DNA from 3 places in the Lysinibacillus sp. KU-BSD001 genome. Region 1 is predicted to be linked to each of the others. Evidence: riboswitches for the same ligand, from Rfam matches in the RefSeq annotation. Region 1 holds a riboswitch; each other region holds the start of a gene.
The links. A riboswitch is a leader RNA that binds a small molecule or an ion and turns the genes downstream of it on or off. The one in region 1 is predicted to bind cyclic di-GMP.

Region 2: another riboswitch for cyclic di-GMP. It lies ahead of AAGS61_RS16860 (OmpL47-type beta-barrel domain-containing protein); the one in region 1 lies ahead of AAGS61_RS14730 (NPCBM/NEW2 domain-containing protein).
Region 3: another riboswitch for cyclic di-GMP. It lies ahead of AAGS61_RS11415 (hypothetical protein); the one in region 1 lies ahead of AAGS61_RS14730 (NPCBM/NEW2 domain-containing protein).

Annotation. Positions count from the first base shown of each region.
Region 1 is NZ_JBDQZI010000010.1:123,931-127,218, forward strand. It holds gene hutI (imidazolonepropionase) at 1-1,053, shown strand, start outside; cyclic di-GMP riboswitch class I at 1,273-1,358, shown strand; gene AAGS61_RS14730 (NPCBM/NEW2 domain-containing protein) at 1,516-3,288, shown strand, end outside.
Region 2 is NZ_JBDQZI010000013.1:107,712-110,999, reverse strand. It holds gene AAGS61_RS16875 (S1C family serine protease) at 1-462, shown strand, start outside; gene AAGS61_RS16870 (CxxH/CxxC protein) at 616-780, shown strand; gene rlmH (23S rRNA (pseudouridine(1915)-N(3))-methyltransferase RlmH) at 871-1,350, shown strand; cyclic di-GMP riboswitch class I at 1,760-1,845, shown strand; gene AAGS61_RS16860 (OmpL47-type beta-barrel domain-containing protein) at 1,938-3,288, shown strand, end outside.
Region 3 is NZ_JBDQZI010000006.1:205,363-208,650, forward strand. It holds gene AAGS61_RS11405 (methyl-accepting chemotaxis protein) at 1-680, opposite strand, end outside; gene AAGS61_RS11410 (hypothetical protein) at 725-1,438, opposite strand; gene AAGS61_RS11415 (hypothetical protein) at 1,481-1,855, opposite strand; cyclic di-GMP riboswitch class I at 2,054-2,140, opposite strand.

The sequences.
Region 1 (3,288 bases):
GTCGTCATGCCAGGACTTGTCGATTGCCATACGCACCTTGTCCATGGAGGTACACGTGAACACGAATTAAATATGCGTTTACGCGGTGCTACCTACATGGAAATTATGAATGCGGGCGGTGGTATTCACTATACAACAACCAAAACACGTGAAGCTTCTTTTGATGAATTATATGAAAAATCTTATAAAATTTTAAATCAGTTTTTAACATACGGTGTCACAACAGTTGAAGCAAAATCAGGCTACGGTCTAGATTGGGAAACAGAAAAAAAGCAGCTGGAAGTAGTAAAAAAATTACAAGAAACACATGAAATCGACCTTGTTTCTACATTCATGGGTGCCCATGCTGTACCAAGTGAATATAAAGGACGCGAAGATGATTTTGTGGATGCAGTCATTAACGAAATGCTACCGAAAGTAGCGGAGCTAGGTTTAGCAGAATTTAATGATGTTTTCTGTGAAAAAGGCGTCTTCACACCCGAACAATCTCGAAAAATTTTATTAGCTGGGAAGGACTACGGTCTAACACCAAAAATTCACGCGGACGAAATCGAACCGTATGAAGGAGCTGAACTTGCCGCGGAGCTTGGTGCCATTTCTGCAGAACACTTATTAGTAGCATCTGATGAAGGTATTGAAGCAATGGCAAAAGCCGGCACAATTGCCGTACTATTACCGGGAACAGCATTTTTCTTACGTGCCCCTTTTGCACGTGGACGACTCATGATTGATCGCGGTGTACCTGTTGCAATTTCTAGCGATTTCAATCCAGGCTCATCACCGACAATTTCTTTACCATTCATCCAAAATTTAGCTTGTATGAATATGGGGATGACAATGGAAGAAGTACTTGTTGCTACAACGATTAACGCCGCCTATGCGATTAATCGTGGTGAGAAAATTGGCTCTTTAGAAGTTGGTAAAAAAGCTGATATCTTATTACTCAATGTACCAAACTATAAACAATTGCAATATTTCTACGGCATGAACCATACAAATACAGTTATTAAAGCAGGCAAAGTCGTAGTAAAAGAAGGCGCATTTATTCGATAAGAATATTGGTTATAATTAATAGAATGGGGACACACCAATTCGTCAACGTTTAGGCGAACTGGTATGTCCCCCTTCTCTACCTACCCTATTACCTATCATTTAGTGAGTTCACTTTTTGTTCACTTAATCTCCTCGCCCATTTAACCTAATGAGCAGTAATAAATTTAGGGCTAATTGTTCTTTGGAAATAATTCTCACTATGCTATTCTTTAAGTAGAAAAATTGAATAGGCAAACCTAAAGAAATTTAGGGACGCAAAGCTATAGGGACTAAGGTTTATACAACTATGTCAGCCAGTTGCCGAAGAGTACATTCTACTTTTTGTTTAGTAAGGCACGATTAAAAACGAAGCATTTTTGTGTGGAGTTTTTTAAAGATGCCCTTATGTGAAATTAAGCTACTCTTTTTTGAGTAGCTTTTTTATGTGCTTCTTAGGAATTAAATCATCAGGAGGAATTATGTATGAAAGTTATTAAGATGGCATCCGTAGCGGCCTTGGTCTTCAATTTAGTCGGCGGCCCAATAAATGTGTTAGCGAGTGAAAGTCCGAATGGGAGCACCGTCACGACAACAGCCCAAGCTAATATGGCGACTGCTTCCATTAAGAAATTTGATTTATACGGAAAAGACATTTTAAGTGCCTACAATGACGTATTTAAAATAGCCAACACGAATATTAAATCGATTACAAACAATGGTGGAAAATATTATAGCTCTACGATTGATAAAGCAATCGATGGCGATATGAATACACACTGGGAAACAGGTAAGCCAAATAGCGCCACATTCACAAATGAAGTTGTCATTAATTTTAATGAAACGATGACATTGAATCGTATTGTTTACGCGGCTCGCCAAGAAAGTGTACGAGGGAAAGGTTTTGCCCAACAGTTTGACATCTATAGCTCCCCGACAGACACAGGTGATAATTTTACGCTCGTATCTTCAGGTGAATATACAGGTTCTACTGGCGATATTGTAGAAATTCAGTTTGCCCCTACTACGTTTAAGCGCGTAAAATTTGTCTTTAAAAAAGCAAATCAAGACTGGGCAAGTGCAGCAGAATTTCAATTTTATAAAGAAGATCCTTTAACAGAAAAAATAAACAGCCTATTTACGAACGGCTTAATGAATGAATTAAAGCCTGAATTTGCTTCATTAAGTGTTATCAATCAATTAGAGGCAGAGGCTGCTACACACCCATTAAAGGAGCAGTTACAAGTAAACTTACATATCGCAAAAGATATACTCAATAATGTCAATGTTTCGAACGAGGCAATCGTCACTGCATCACAACGAGGGAACTCGAGTACAGAAGCAAGAGAGCATCAAATTGCCAGAACCTCTTTCTCTTTAGATACATTTGGCCGATATGTCGTGCCGGGTGAGACGATTCAAGTTTTTGTGGATGCCAATGAAAATGGCGTCATGCCGAACTTAATTTTAGGACAAATAGCGGATGATAAAAACGGCTGGATTAGAAGATATTCATTAAAACCAGGGTTAAATACGATAACAGCTCCTTCCTATGACAATATGAAACCTGCCGTTGTCTATGTAGAAAACCCCGCGTTACCAAATGAGCAAGCTTATGCACCGAAAGTACGATTAGTTGGTGGTACAGCCTTCCCTGTTTACTATCACGGCAAAACGGACCCTGCAGCGTTTGAAAAAGAGTTAGAAGCATATGTGGCGAACATTAGTACAAATGACAATGACTTTGCCAGTGGCATCCCGAAAGACGTTATCTATAATGTGGCAGAGCTTGTTTCTGAAAACAATACAATTTCTACAACTGCTGCTGGTGCACTAAAAGGCATACAGGAATTAAAACCGACAGGCAAAACAGTAGCAGACACAATGAATGACTGGGAAAGCATGTGGAAAGAGTTCCAAACAATTAGCGGTTATACAGAAAACGATCGCCGCTTTAATGCAAAGTTTACTTCAAGGGTGTTTACGAAAGGACCTTATGGATGGTCTGACTGGGGATACACAGGATATAACGGTGGGAACTCCCCTAGAAGAGATGATGGCTTCTTCAAACAAATCGTAAAACCATTTGGTGTTTCTGGTAATGATGGTTGGGTTTATTTCCATGAATGGGGCCATAACATTAATAACTCCACGATGGAACACGGTGAAATCACGAACAATCTTTATTCAGTAATCATGAGAAAGAAATTCGAAAACAGTCATAACGACCGCGTAGATTGGAACACATTATACAAAAGA
Region 2 (3,288 bases), on a different contig from region 1:
GCCTTAGTGAATATTAACGGTGATTTAATCGGTATTAACTCCATGAAAATTGCAGCAGAATCGGTTGAAGGTTTAGGATTTGCTATTCCAATTAATACCGTTATCCCAGTCATTCAGCAGCTTGAAACGAACGGTCAGGTAAAACGTCCAGCAATGGGTATTTCATTAATGGATTTAACCGATGTGCCAGCATTTTATCAAGCGCAAACATTACAATTACCTGAAGGGATTACAACAGGTGTAGTTGTCGCTGAAGTGGTAGAAGGCTCTGCAGCCGATCAAGCGGGGATGAAACAATATGATGTCATTTTTGAAATGGACGGTCAACCAATTGAGAACAGCATCGATCTTCGCCAGCACTTATATACAAAAACAAACATTGGCGATACATTAAGTGTCAAAGTATATCGCGCAGGAAAAGTAGTTGAATTAAACTTAGTATTAAAAGAAAGTACGACATAACTGTGGATAACTGAATAAAACTTTTCACAGCAAGTAGTGAAAGAAAGGCTTTTCTTTCCTACTTGTTTTTTGTTTGTTACAATGGTTGTGGATAATTCCGAGAAAATTGTGAATAAGTTTGTGGAAATTTCAAACTATTGGAGGAAGAAAATAATGAAAAAATATAGCTGTGAAACCCATATAGATCATGCGTTAGACATGTTCGTAGCAGAGACCGAAGACTTTCCAATTATGGAAAAAATATTAGATGCGGAAAAGTTATCCACAAAATGTGCTTACTGTGAAGAGCATGCAACATATATTGTATCAAGTAAATAACTTTACACAATATATAGAAAATGTCTGTGGATATGTGGATAACTTTTGTGGATAACGTGTTTGTAAATGAAATGTAAAGGTGGATAAGTTGTGAATATTACCATCATATCAGTTGGAAAATTAAAAGAGAAGTATTTAAAAATGGGAATTGATGAATATGCGAAACGTCTTTCTAGCTATGCGAAACTCGATTTTGTAGAAGTGCCAGACGAGAAGGCACCCGAGCAATTATCAGATGCAGAGATGGAGCAGGTAAAGAAAAAGGAAGGCGAGCGTATTCTAGCAAAAGTCAATGACGGTACATATGTCATCGCACTTGCGTTAGATGGCAAAATGAAAACGAGCGAACAAATGGCAGCCGATCTCGATGCACTTATGACATACGGCAAAAGCAAAGTCGCCTTCATCATCGGTGGCTCACTCGGTCTACATGACGATGTATTAAAACGCGCTGACGAAAAACTATGCTTTGGCAAAATGACCCTCCCCCACCAACTAATGAAGCTTGTGTTGGTCGAACAGATTTATCGGAGTTTTAGGATTATTAAGGGGGAACCTTACCATAAGTAAATGAAGTTTTTACAATATATGAACTGTACCTCGTTATAATTTAAGTGATTATAACAAGGTACAGTTTTTTATTTTAATTAGGTGCTTTATTTGCTAATTGGAGTTGAATTGTTTGAGGATCTTCGGGAATTTTTCCATTTTTCCCTATGAAATTAAATAATTTTTTAGAGTAACTTAAATTACATTATAAAGTTCCGTATTTAAATCATAAAGCGTATCTAAATACTCATTGCAGCTTCAACCAATTGTTGTATTAGGAATTTATCAATATTTATGTATGACCATTAAACTATATTAGAGTAAATTAAAGATAGATAGAGATAGGGAAAAATAGATATAGATAGGTATAAAGGTAGTTTCGTGTATGTGGATTTGGTATTATGATAGCCTTGTAACATATAAAATAACCAAGTGAAAAAGGCAAACCACGAGAAATCGTGAGACGCAAAGCCAAGGGCCTGGACCACGCTATGTGGATGGCAGCCGGTTACCGCAAGGATTCAGAGTCCTTTTATTTGAGCCTTGTTAAGAGGCTTATTTTTATGCGCGTTTTTCCTAATTCACTACTGAAAGGTAGGGTAAAGAACATGGGTAAAAGTGTATCAAGTAAAATTTCGGTATTAATAGCATTTGTGTTAATTTTGCAAATATTCTTGTTTCCAATGAAAAATGTTTTGGGAGCAACAGATAATAGCATTCTGCCGCCAAGTAACCTTGCTTACCAACATATCACAGCAGATGATGTGAAGCTTACTTGGAGTTCGGTAGTCAGTGCCACTGGCTATAAAATATATGAAATTACAGAAGGTCAATTAATATCACATGGTACAGTTACTACGAACAATTACACGATTAATGACCTTCCAGAAGGATCTTACACATATGTTGTTTCAACATTAAGTGCTAATGGAGAGTCTGGTCCTGGTGAACCTATCACAGTGAATGTCGTTTATCCAACGATGGCAGCACCAACACTTACGTACACTTTACAAAACGTAAATGACATTAACTTGAGCTGGACGACTTCTCAGTATGCGGAAGAGTATAAAGTGTACCAAATTGGACTAAATGGTGAGAACACTTTAGTTACTACAGTAAAAGGTAAAACGTATACGATTTCAAATGCTCCAGAAGGAGACTTCACGTACGCGGTTTCGTCATTTAACTCTAAATATGGAGAGTCGCCAATTTCTAATACTGTAAGCGCAACAAGTGTTCATCCAGAAATGGTAGCACCAACGAATTTGACGTATACAATTGCAAATGTCAATGACATAACGTTAAAATGGTCTGCTTCTACAAATGCAACAGGTTATAACGTATATCAAATTGTTGATGGTCAAAAAATATTAAAGAGTACAGTAACAGGATTGAGTGTTACCTATACGAACACTCCAAGTGGGGAATCCGTATATGAAGTTCATTCTGTAAGTAGCCGTTTTGGAGAATCGGCAGAAGGAAGTCAAATAACGGTGACTATAGGATCACTAACAATGCTTCCTCCATCAAACGTAACGCATACAATTGCAAATCTTAATGATGTTACGTTAAAATGGAACGCTGCTGCAAATGCGACAAGCTATAAAGTATATCAAATTATTGATGGTCAAAAAATATTAAAGAGTACAGTAACAGGGACGAGTGTAACTTATATGAATATCCCTGGTGGGGAATCCGTATATGAAGTTTATTCTGTAAGTAGCCGCTTTGGGGAATCAGCAGAAGGAAGTCAAATAACGGTAACTGTAGAATCGGTAACGATGCTTCCCCCATCAAACGTAACATATACAATTGCAAATCTTAATGATGTTACGTTAAAATGGAACGTTGCTGCAAATGCGACAAGCTATAAAGTATATCAAATTATCGATGGTCAAAAAATATTAAAGAGTACAGTAACAGGGACGAGTGTAACTTATACGAATATCCCTGGTGGGG
Region 3 (3,288 bases), on a different contig from region 1:
ACTTCAGCAGCTGACTGACGTGATTGTTCAGCTAATTTACGCACTTCATCAGCAACTACAGCAAACCCTTTGCCGTGCTCACCTGCACGAGCTGCTTCGATCGCTGCGTTCAATGCTAATAAATTAATTTGCTCTGAAATCCCTGTAATAACTTTTACAATCATACCAATTTCATGCGATTTTTCCCCAAGTATATTGATTGCATCAAATGTTGTATTAATCGTTTGATTAAATTGCTCCATTTTTACCATCGAATCTTTTAACTTTTCGTTACCTTCTTGCGTCAATTCTAACGTTGTATTGGATTGCTCTGAAATTTGGTTTGATCTGATAGATAGTTCTTCGATCGCTTCTGTCATATCTTCGATCGAAGTAGAGCTCTCTTCAGTAGCAACTAATTGCTTTTTCAATCCTTTCCCTACCTCATCGATTGCAGCCCTTACAATATCAGCCTTCTCAGCTGCATATTCCCCATGTTCCGTAAGGTTCTCACCTTTTTCATTCACATTTTTTGCGAATGAATAAAATTGCGCTGTTACTTGATCTACTGATAATTCCCCCATTCCGTTTATAACCTCATGCGTTATATCGGAATGACGTTTAAGCGAAAAATATTGGTAACCAAAATACAACGATGTACATAATAAAACTACAATAATCCCCAGCATAATCGCTTCCATGAAAAAAAAATCTCCTATTCTACTAATGTATTAACGATGAAATTTTAAAGTTCTTTTACAATGATGTAAATGCCATCTGCTACAGTCGATGGAATATGACTTAACCGCTCATTGTTTTCGTATTTATGAACAATATAGTTTCCTTCTACGTCTACATATTTTGTCATGCCATGATACTTCTCCATCAAACGCATGGACTTCGGATTTGTTGCTTCTCCTAACACAAGTCGTAAGCCTTCTTTTGTTGCTCTTTCTATTAATATATCGCTTAAACTTTGTACAATGTCATGACGATTATGCTCCGCAATGACACCTAATAAAAATAAATGCAGTATTTCTCCATCTTCCATATCTTTCCCATAGCGCTTTTTATAATCTTCTAGGAAACGAATATCGATATCCTCTAATACACGCATTACTACATTCATATCAGCAAACGTGCCGTCAAAAATATCCCCTTCAATAATTTCAAGGGCATTTGTATCCCCAACCAGTGCACCTACCACATTTTTCTCTTCATCTAGTGCAACAGCACAGTAGCCTTGGTGAGCATTTGTCTCGATATATTCCTTTGTAAATTGATAAAAATCTTCGTAAGGTAATTCTAGGGCGTACCCAATGATTGGTTCTTGCACCCATTTGCCAGCAACATCTACTCCAATAAATGTGCTTGCGATACACGCTGCTGCTTTTTCAATTAAATCAGACTGGTCCTTTGTAAGGATTTCATATGTATATAAAGCTTCAATCGTTTGCATGGTAAAATTCCTCTCTAAGATGTCATTATAGTTCATTCAAGACTAACGCATTGCTAATTGCGAAACATTATCCACTACTGTTCCTGGGAAGTTAACTCCCTCTAAAGCATTTCGCACTTGCACATATGCAATTTTAGAGCGTGGATTAACAATCACAATATCTTTGAAACCTAGTGATGCATAAAACATGAGTGTTTGCCCTAGCTCTGCCGAAATCTTTGAAGGAACAGGTGATTGATAAGTGCCATCCGCTACAAATGTATACGCATGTTTCGGTACTTTTGCCAATGTCTCTTGCAAATCGTTTAAATATTCCTCTACAACTTCCGCTTTCAGAAACCCTTGTATTTGAACGTGTAATTCTTTTTTTGCTTCATAAATCGCCATTTTATATTTCGGTTTATCAACGACTATCATCTCTAATCTCCTTTTTATCGTTAGCTATCCTTCCATTGATAGCGTTTGCATGTTTTTATGTGAATGCTACTCAAACAACTACACCAAGATAGCATTCCACCTGTGACTATGACTGATTGCACCTATTGCCTAACGTTTTCTAAACAAAAAAAAACTATCCCTTATAATAATTAGGATAGCCAACCAATCACTTATGATCTTGGCAACCCGACTATCATTATCCAGAAGGATGTTAGACTCGTAGCTTTGCGTCCTTATCTTTCGACAAGTTTGCCTTTTTCAATTTAAAGAAAAATCATAATAATACCACATTAATATGTTAATAGTATAAATTATTTGTAATTTTTTTTCTATACTAGTACTTTTTCTAAAGAATATTAGACTCATTCGAGTATTTTTTTGATAATAATTAGAAATAAGTAAATAATAAGGTAGCATTAGAAGATTATATAAAGAGGTAGTTTCTACTCCTTCTCTGGTGGCAAGGAGAGTAAGAAAGGAGGTAGTGTGGAATTATTTTACCACTACTTATATCCTATATTTACCATATTATGAGAAGAACAATAACAATCATTGTTATAAATAAAAAATAATCATCTACGGAGGAGTAAATTATCACCAAAGAAATTTATGAAAGGAGCTAATGCGCCAAAATAAACAGTCGAACACAATTATTGACGTTACTATATCTACGTGTGAAGAGATATTTTACAATAAGTGAAAACACCTCAAATGGATTGGTAGTCTATCGTGCTAAATCAAAGTACAAGGTAATTAGTAACTCAAATGAAAAGAAACTACAGTTTAGGCACAATCCGCTCTTTATACGTTTTTTGTCTCTTATATAGAGTTTACATTCATTCCTTATACCTTGAACACAAACTCCTGCTAATTCGCTCCTACACATACCTGTTTCGAGCAATAACAGCATAAACATATAATTCCTTACACCCACAAAAGAATGTAAATGCGGCTGCTGTAAAAGCACTTATAATTGTTCATACTTAAAGGGCTCAACTACTTTTATTCCGTCTTATAGTGTGCCGTTTACGATACAAAAATTTAAAGATGCTCTAATGGCTTTTAAACGTGTGTTAATTGTTACTGTTGATATTCCTTTTTTCTTGCAGATGCAGGATTAAACTCTTTTTCTCTAAGCATTTTGTAAAAAAACAATAATTCATTTCTGGAATACTAGATTGTTTGAGATCTTAAACTTCTGATTAGACAATCATTAACAAATAAAAAGCCGTTTGAAAATCAATCTCTTTGATCACTTTTGTTATGTTATTAATTTATAATTTCTGGGTAGATTATTTGTTTTTACGCCTTACCATAATAATCCTTCCTTGTTTATGACAGGATACGCATATGATTTTATGTAAGAATCTTATTTAAGATAAATAAAAAACGCTCCTTACAACAATGTGTAA